2 regions of the Rossellomorea oryzaecorticis genome follow, and region 2 is predicted to be linked to the other one. Evidence: a T-box and tRNA genes for the amino acid it is inferred to sense, from the RefSeq annotation. Region 2 holds a T-box; the other holds one or more tRNA genes.
The links. A T-box is a leader RNA that pairs with one kind of tRNA and senses whether it is charged. The one in region 2 lies ahead of trpS (tryptophan--tRNA ligase), so its partner is inferred to be a tRNA-Trp.
Positions count from the first base shown of each region.

Region 1: it has a tRNA-Trp gene. The T-box ahead of trpS (tryptophan--tRNA ligase) is inferred to sense a tRNA for this amino acid. The anticodon was not compared.

Region 1 covers NZ_JBJOSA010000028.1:26,429-31,255, reverse strand. Annotated here, with positions in the region: gene ACKA06_RS19900 (helix-turn-helix domain-containing protein) at 1-451, opposite strand, end outside; gene ACKA06_RS19895 (transposase) at 825-1,589, shown strand; gene ACKA06_RS19890 (hypothetical protein) at 1,704-2,141, opposite strand; tRNA gene ACKA06_RS19885 (tRNA-Val) at 2,359-2,434, shown strand; tRNA gene ACKA06_RS19880 (tRNA-Ser) at 2,545-2,637, shown strand; tRNA gene ACKA06_RS19875 (tRNA-Tyr) at 2,661-2,741, shown strand; tRNA gene ACKA06_RS19870 (tRNA-Trp) at 2,895-2,968, shown strand; tRNA gene ACKA06_RS19865 (tRNA-Gly) at 2,985-3,058, shown strand; gene ACKA06_RS19860 (ATP-binding protein) at 3,338-4,570, shown strand; gene glaH (glutarate dioxygenase GlaH) at 4,588-4,827, opposite strand, start outside.
Region 2 covers NZ_JBJOSA010000004.1:41,231-46,057, reverse strand. Annotated here, with positions in the region: gene ACKA06_RS06300 (YjbA family protein) at 1-452, shown strand, start outside; gene trpS (tryptophan--tRNA ligase) at 540-1,538, opposite strand; T-box leader at 1,590-1,835, opposite strand; gene ACKA06_RS06290 (DUF3899 domain-containing protein) at 1,875-2,258, opposite strand; gene ACKA06_RS06285 (peptide ABC transporter substrate-binding protein) at 2,759-4,411, shown strand; gene opp3b (oligopeptide ABC transporter permease) at 4,582-4,827, shown strand, end outside.

The DNA.
Region 1 (4,827 bases), on a different contig from region 2:
TTTTCTGGTTTGCGGTCAGGTTATAAGCCTCATCCAATATAGCAAAGGCTGCTCCCTGATCTTTCTCCACTTCAAAAGCATAAATGCCCTTATACCAGTATAGTAACTGTAATTTTTCATTATCTTTATAAAAGAGGGGATTCTTTTCTTCCACTTTTACAAGTTCCCTGATTTCATCAAATTTAAAGTTCACCCTAAGGCGTTTCAGCTGTTTTTCCACTTCTAAAACATAATCGAGCCTCGGAGTGGTGCCGATTTCAAAGAAATAATTCACATCGACACCTAACTTCACCGAGATTTGATACAAAGCAGTGGCACTGGGATAAATGTCACCCTTTTCAATCCTGCTGACAAGCGCCTGCGTGCAGATCCCTTCGGCCAGCTCTCCCTGAGTGAGCCCGACTGCCTTCCTTAGTTCCCTTACCTTCTTCCCGATAGCTGAATAATCCATATTTAATCTCCTTACAGCGTCATATCTTATTTTAGTTTATCAGAAACGGGCCATTTCGTGGGCAATAGGGGGGAGGCGTGCGTTGGGTCAACTTTGGGTCAGGGGGACAGGTACGGTGACCCACTCTTTTGGAAGGGAGCCAGGTACGGTGGCCAACTCCTGGGAAAGGGATATATCTTAAGTCAGGAAATAAGATGAAATGATCGCCATTGAATCTTTTGCTCATGGTATAATGGTAGGGATTGGAAATGCGGAGGCGTTGCAAATCTATCTCCTTCTATTTACTTCTATGATTGTGCGTGTGGGCCATTGTACCTGTCCCCCCGACCCACCCCCGACCAATACGGTCAAATAAAAATTAAGAGGTGATCCGATGACAAGACAAGCCCGGGAAAAAAGCCGGAGCGGTGTGTATCATGTTATGTTGAGAGGAATAAATAAGCAGACCATTTTCGAAGACGATGAAGATAAACGGCGATTTCTTAAAACGTTATTGAAATACAAGGAGGAAATGAATTTCGAAATCTACGGTTATTGTTTGATGGATAACCATGTCCACCTTTTATTAAAGGAGAACGAGTTCCCCGTGTCAGAAATAATCAAGAGAATCAGTGCCAGCTACGTTTACTGGTACAACACTAAATACGAACGGTGCGGACATTTATTTCAAGAAAGATTCAAAAGTGAAACAGTCGAAAACGCTTCAACCTTCCTCAGAGTACTCCGCTACATTCACCAAAACCCTTTAAAAGCAGGTATCGTCACAGACGTTTTCTTCAGCGAATGGACCAGTATCCATGAATACCTTCATAATAATAGTCTCCTCAGTACCTCCGGTGTCCTGCAACTATTTTCAAAAGACAAATCCAACGCTCTACGATTATTTAAAGAATATATGTACCAGACAAACGACCAGGAGCAATTCCTCGAAGAAACGAGGAGCGTACAAAAAACGGACCAGGAAGTTCTTGCGTGCATCAGAGCAACCGGCATAGCAAGTACCAGCATGCTGCAAAAAATGGAGAAAGAACAGCGAAATGCAATCCTTGGGCAGCTTAAACAAATAGAAGGGATATCCGCCCGCCAAATAGCCCGGGTTACGGGGATATCGCGAAGCGTCGTTCAGAGAGTAAAGTGATGGGAGGGGGGTGGTGGATGGGTCGAGGGGACAGGTACCTCGACCCATCTAAAAAAGATTATGGAAATGGGTCAGCGTACCTGTCCCTCCGACCCACACCCGAAGCTCCACCTCTTAAATCTCCGCATCCATTTCTTCCAGCAATTTCAGCATTTCATCATAGTAGCCTCTTTCAAAAATCATGACAGTTTCTACTTTGTTGTAGGGGATATATAAACTGATTCCTAACTTTCTCGAAATGGCCATATCCTCAAGGTCAATCATTTCTTCATCTAACTCAAGTAATAACTTTTTTGCCTTTTTAGCAGGCAACTTCATAAAGTGAATCCCATCTATTACTGGATCCTTGTCGTCTGTCAACTCGATGGAATCACATCTTCCATCTGTCCTGTAATAAACCAGAATCCCGGCTTTTACGTAATGATCTGAGCGCATCTCTTCATCATGTTTCCTGAAACGTTTAGGCTCTTCCTTTAATTGTACTGAAATCTCCTTAGAAGTCATATGTAATTTCAAACTGCTCACCGAAATATAAGGAATAATCTCCATCAAGCATGCCACACCCTTTAAACAAGATTGGTAGTCTATTTTATCATAATTGAGCCGGGGGACAGGTACGGTGACCCATCGGAATTGAAAGGAAAAAGTGGGGCAAGGAACCTGTCTCCCCGACCCACACCACAGATTCTTAAATTACCACAAAGACTTGACAACTCTATAAAGAATTGATAGATTAATAAAGGTCGTCACCAATAACGAAAGAATTTACGGAGGATTAGCTCAGCTGGGAGAGCATCTGCCTTACAAGCAGAGGGTCGGCGGTTCGATCCCGTCATCCTCCACCATGGATTTTTTACGAAGCGACAGCGGAGCATCACTAAGTAAAAGCTAAGCCTAGCTTTATATAGGCAGTTACAATAAGGTGCTTATTTGTTTAGTTAGCAGCCAATCATACGGAGGAATACCCAAGTCCGGCTGAAGGGATCGGTCTTGAAAACCGACAGGGGTGTTAAAGCCCGCGGGGGTTCGAATCCCTCTTCCTCCGCCATATTTATTTTTTCTCATAATCATGGAGGGGTAGCGAAGTGGCTAAACGCGGCGGACTGTAAATCCGCTCCTTCGGGTTCGGCAGTTCGAATCTGCCCCCCTCCATATAGCTTTTTTACGAAGCGTTTGCGGAGTAAAAGAAGCTTACTTAAAATTTACGGAGCGACAGCGGAGTGAAAAGAAGCATCCTTAACCTTTGCACATCGGAAGCGGAGCATACGCTCAGAGCGAACTGCGTAAAATGCACACTTACATCACAGGGGCATAGTTTAACGGTAGAACGAAGGTCTCCAAAACCTTTGGTGTGGGTTCGATTCCTACTGCCCCTGCCAATTTACAAATTTATAAGCGGGTGTAGTTTAATGGTAAAACCTCAGCCTTCCAAGCTGATGTCGTGGGTTCGATTCCCATCACCCGCTCCACTAAGTAATTAAAAGCCAGTTCTTGTGCTGCCTCTAATGCGAGGAAGTAGAAGAATTGGCTTTTTGTGTTTTTAGATTCATTCTGATTTGTATATATTAAACGCTGTTAAGAAGTGAAAAGTTTGTTATTAGAGCCACGGTACCTGTCCCCCCGACCCACCACCACCCCGCCACCAATCCACTCCGCTCACCATTGACTAATCCCCATTTTTGTAAGATAGTTACTATGAATGTAATAGTTTGGGAGTTAATGGTGGACTCCAGCAGGGGAAGTGGATGATGAAGGAATTACAACAGAGGTTATACAAAAGGAATTATTATTTTATTATAGCTGCCATCATCTTATTGATGGTGATGGGTGTAGTAGTTAATAATACAATAAATTTTCGTTATATCATACATGCATTCATGGTCTTGGTGGTTTCACTATGCCTGTTACTGTATCCACGGTATGAGAATGCGTTTATGAGGTATATAACGGTGTTTGCATCGACTGCTTATCTATACGGCTTGTTTTATTTGTATCCAGAAACGTGGTCCGGCTTTGTGTTGTTATGCTTTGTACCTGCGTTGTCCATTTTATTTTTTGATCGCACTCTTTTTTATTTTTCATTAATCACTAATACAGTATTGATAGGATTCACTTTCACTTATATATCCATTTTTGATCAGGGGAAAGCCTATTCGTACGTATACACTGATATGACCGGGAATATAGTGAACTTCCTTGCGACGCAAATCATCCTTTTTTATGTGTTTCATCTGTCGAGTGTCAGGATTCAAAAGCAGCGAATGTACTATGAGCAGGTTCAGCAAGCTGAACGGTTGAAGACGACAGGGCAGATGGCGGCAGCGGTTGCTCATGAAATCAGGAATCCGCTCACTGTGGTGAAGGGTTTTTTACAGTATTATCAGGAGAATCCTGACTTGAATCAGAGCTACAAGCGGAATTTTTCCTTGATGATTGACGAGCTTCATTCAGCTGAACATGTTATTTCTCAATTCCTATCCATAGCCAAACCCGATGAGGAGAAGATGGCATCTTCTGTAGAGATGGACATCATTTTACATGATGTCACGGAATTATTGGTGAGTTACGGGCTGCGCAGCAGTACAAGCATTGAACTGAAGGTGGAGGAAGGATGCATGGTGAAGGCCAATCCGATTGAGTTGAAGCAGCTTTTTATCAACCTTATCAAAAACGCAATCGAAGCCTCTCCTCCTAATGGGGTTATTTCCGTAAAGGTGAAAAAACAAAAAAATGAAGTGAAAATCCTTGTAATCGATGAGGGAAGGGGAATGACAAGGGACGAAGTGGATGCCCTGGGGACACCTTTCTATTCATTGAAAAGCAAGGGCACAGGTCTCGGATTAATGATCTGCTTCAATATTGTAGAAAAATATAATGGGAAGATCCGTTTTGAAAGTTCTCAAGGAGAAGGAACTACAGCTCACGTTACATTTCCCTTGAACACAGAGAAAGGCCCGTCCTTCACCGCTGAAAAGCAGTGAGGGACGGGCCTTCACAATTATTTAGAAAACTGCCCCCTCTGCCTCAACAGCTCCCGGTTCAGCTCTGGATTCTTCTCAAACGCCGCACGGCCATGGAGCCAGAAGAGGTTGTTCAGGACGACGAGGTCGCCTACTGGGAGTTTCAGTTCGATCAGGCTAGGATCGTTTTCCATAGAATGAGAGAGTTCTTTCAGGTACTTCGCTTCATCGATTTTTTCCGGATATACGAACTGATCGATGAAGCAGATGCAAGGCTT
Region 2 (4,827 bases):
TTGGATATAACGTGCCGATCCGAAAGAGCAGACTAATACCGAGGCAGGAGCAGCTGGTTTATGAAATGGTGGAAGGTCATGAATCCCTTTCATACTCAGTGGATCAGGAACCGAAACCCGAGCACAACTATCATATCCTTTCCCCGAGTCCATTAGTGATGAACGGACTGACAAGGAAGGAAAGACAGTTGAAACAGCTCCTATTCATGGCGCTTGATCAGCTCCATAGTTCGAATAATACTGCCGAAATCCGATATTGGTATACGGAATGGGCACCTGAACAATACCGGGTCATTCAGCACATGGAGTTTGAAGACGTATGGAACATGTTATATGAAGAAACAAAATACGGATGGTCGGACAAGCACCTGACCCTATGTGAAAATATGATAAAAGGGCAGCCGTTTTTCGAGAAGTTATGGGAAGTTGAAAACAGGCCAAAAGTGAATTGAATGTAGGGACCTTAAGTCTGCAGCAGGCTTAAGGTTTTTTTATGCAAAAAAACCGGAGCTTGATATCAAGCCCCGGCACATCATCCATCATTTTCTCTTTCGTTCTTTTCGGCCAAGTCCCATGGCTCGTTCCATTTTCTTCAGCATCTTGCCCGCTGCACGGTTTGCTTTTTCAGCACCGCGGTCGAGAATGTCATCTAATTCATCAGAGTCGATCAATTCATTATACCGGTCCTGAATGGGCTTAATGGTGTTAACGACAACTTGAGCCAAGTCGCTTTTGAATTCACCGTATCCTTTACCGTCATATTTATGCTCCAGTTCTTCTATTGTAGTGCCTTCAAGGATAGAATAAATGGACAGCAGGTTAGAAACACCTGGTTTATTCTCTTTGTCATACTTCACGATACCGTCTGAATCAGTCACCGCGCTTTTGATTTTTTTCTCGATCTGTTTTGGATCATCGAGGAGCGTGATGAAGGATTTTTGATTGGCATCTGATTTACTCATTTTCTTTACCGGGTCCTGAAGCGACATGACGCGGGCGCCGACTTTCGGGATGCGCACTTCAGGGATGGTAAAGATGTCATTGTATTTATTATTGAAGCGCTCTGCAAGGTTACGTGTCAATTCAAGATGTTGTTTTTGATCTTCCCCGACCGGCACCAGGTTTGTTCCGTACAGCAGGATATCCGCAGCCATCAAAGGCGGGTAGGTCAAGAGGCCGGCAGAAACGGCTTCCTTTCCATGAGATTTATCCTTGAACTGTGTCATTCGCTCAAGTTCACCTATATACGTCACACACTGAAGGATCCATCCCGCCTGCGCGTGGGCAGGTACTTCCGATTGAATGAATAATGTGGATTTCTCCGGATCGATTCCGCATGCGATGTAAAGGGCAGCAAGGCTTTTGATATTTTTGCGAAGCTCCGCTTTGTCCTGCTGAACTGTAATGGCGTGCTGATCGACGACGCAGAAGTAGCAGTTATATTCATTCTGTAATTCGGTGAACTGCTTCATCGCCCCGATATAGTTACCAAGCGTAATCGTTCCGCTCGGCTGTATTCCGCTGAAAATTGTCTGCATTTCATTTTCCTCCTATATTTAAACAAAATAAAAACCCACTCGTCCTTTTAATATAGGGACGAATGGGATGATATCCGCGGTGCCACCCTAAGTACTCATTATGATGAGTCAGCTTAGTCCATGCAGTTTGCATGAAGCCCCTGTAACGTGGGACAAACCCGTTATTCGCTAATCTGCAAGTGCATTTCACAAATAAGGCTCAAAAGTCCATTCCCTAAAAAATGATTACTTGTTCACACCGGCCACAAGCTCTCTTGGAATCATTTAATAGGTACTATTCTTTATCAACGCCAGAATTTATTGATACCACTATTATAGTGAATCCATTCCTTCAATTCAAGTATACAGGAGATAGGACAACGCCAACGAAATGATAAGGAGAATACCACCTATACCAAGAAGGGATCGGGTTACCCGGTATGACCTGATCACTGAAAGTTCCACGTGGGCTTCCTTTGTGTCATCAAGATCATCGAATTGAGAGACGTACTTGCCCTGGGTTGTGCTTCTCCGGAATCTTTTCAGTGAATAAATAATTCCGTTGAAAAAACCTTTCTGAAAGATATATAAGAAGGCCCCGGCAATGAAATAAATAATTCCGGCAATAAACAAGCTGTTTATAAAGGAGAGCATGTATGTATCACCTTTAGCCAGTGAGACAGTGAGGGAAGCGATCAAGATGATAACTGCAATCAAATAAATATTAACTATACGTTTCATAATACTCCTTTATTCCTTTTTTATAGAAAGTATACACGAAGCCCATCGGTGATTTCAATTGGATTCATATATATACATTCTGGCGGATTGTGTATTCCCTTGATATACATTCATCTCTGAATAGCGCACAATCAGCCGATTATTAGAATCCTGACAACATCTGCTATTGGACTCTCAGGTTGCGCAAATTTAATAAAGAAACAGAACCCTTTATAAATATAATAGATGAAACTTTTAATCTATTTAAGATATGTAAAGATTGCAGATAGACAAAAACGGTTTATTGTAACAATTGTAATAGGACAAACACCCTAAGAATGATGGTTAAAACCTTAATATATCAAGGTTTTACTAACATATGACCTACTAATCTGATAATTTTGCAAAAAAACTGTTAAATTAATATTGCAAAAATATCTCTATCATGTATAATAAGTAACAAATCTTCTGAAAATTAGAAGATAAATAAATATGAGATTTACGAGGAGGTCAATTTCAAGATGAAGAAAAAGTTTTCATTCTTGCTGGTTCTTCTTCTGGCTCTTAGCACGTTCCTTGCTGCTTGCGGCGGCAATGACGATGCTAAAGGAGGAGATTCAGGTGAAAAAGGCGGCGACAAGCCTGCTGAAGGTAAGGAACAAGTTCTTAACCTGCTTGAGAGTTCTGAGATCCCATCAATGGACTCTACACTGGCAACTGACTCTGTTTCATTCAACGTAATGAACAACGTATTCGAAGGTCTTTACCGTTTAGGTGAGAACGACGAAGCGAAGCCTGGTATGGCTGAAAACATGGAGAAGAGTGAAGATGGATTAACTTACACATTCAAGCTCCGTGATGCTAACTGGTCAAACGGAGAGCCTGTTACGGCTAACGACTTCGTTTACGCTTGGCAAAAAGCTTTAAACCCTGACACTGGTGCAGAGTATGCGTACATCATGTACGATATCAAAAACGCTGCAAAAGTGAACGCTGGTGAAGTTCCGGTTGAAGAATTAGGTGTTAAAGCCGTTGATGACAAAACGTTGGAAGTACAGCTTGAAGGTCCTGTACCTTACTTCGAAGCATTACTTTCATTCGCAACTTTCTATCCTCAAAACCAAAAATTCGTTGAAGAACAAGGCGATCAATATGGTCTTGAAGCGGGTAACACATTATACAATGGTCCTTTCACACTTTCTGAGTGGAAGCACGAACAAAGCTTCAAATTATCCAAGAATGATAACTACTGGGATAAAGATACTGTGAAGTTGAAAGAAGTTAACTTCAACATCGTTAAAGATACTGCAACTGCAGTTAACCTTTATGAAACTGAAAAAGCTGACGTAACTGGTCTTTCAGCTGAATTTGTTGACAAGTACAAAGATGATCCTAACTTCAAAACACGTGCGGATACTGCTGTATATTTCCTTCGTCTGAACCAGAAGAACGAAGTATTGGCTAACGTAAACGCTCGTAAAGCAATCGATGCTGCATATGACAAGCAAGGTATGGTCGACGTTCTTATGAACAACGGTTCAATCCCTGCTTACTACCTGGTACCAAAAGACTTCGTTTCTGGTCCAGATGGTGCTGAGTACCGTGAAACTGTCGGAGATTTCGGCGGTTACGATGTTGAGAAAGCAAAAGAATACTGGGCTAAGGCGAAAGAAGAGCTTGGTAAAGATTCTGTTGAGCTGGAACTACTAAACTATGATTCTGAAAGCTCTAAGAAAATCGGTGAGTTCATTAAAGAACAGCTTGAAACAAACCTTGAAGGTTTGACTGTTTCAATCAAAGCACAGCCGTTCAAGCAAAAGCTTGATTTAGAATCAAAAGGTCAATATGACTTCTCATTCGCTGGATGGGGTCCTGACTATCCAGATCCGATGACATTCATCGACATGTTCGTTACAGATGGAGCTCATAACCAAATGGCTTACTCTAACGAAAAATATGATGAGCTAGTTGAAAAAGCTAAGGGTGAACTTGCAAGTGATCTTGAAGCTCGCTGGCAGGCTATGATCGACGCAGAGAAAATCCTTTTCGAAGATCAAGCGATCAGCCCGATGTACCAGAACGGTACTTCTTACCTAGAGCGTCCATATGTTAAAGGTATCCTTCGCCATTCATTTGGTGCTGATAACTCTTACAAGTGGGCTTCAGTTGAGTAATTAATAGCTCAATGACAAACTGAAAAGGGAGAGTGTATGCATGGGCATACGCTCTCCTTTTCCACTGAATGTCGAAAAAAATCTAAAAAGTAAAAATAGATTGAAAATTTGTCGAATAACTATATAATATATTATGTATTGAAAAAATAGACAAAAAGGGGGGCTAAAGAATGGTCAGATATACAATTCAACGACTCGTTTATATGATCATCACTTTGGTTATCATTGCTACCGCTACTTTCTTTCTGATGAAGCTCCTTCCTGGATCTCCACTACAAAATCAAGAAAGGCTGTCTCCGGAACAACAGCAAATCATCTTGGATAAATACGGTCTGAATGACCCGCTACCTGTGCAGTACGTAAACTACATGGCTGGACTTGCACAAGGTGATTTGGGATTATCTTTCCAGTACGAC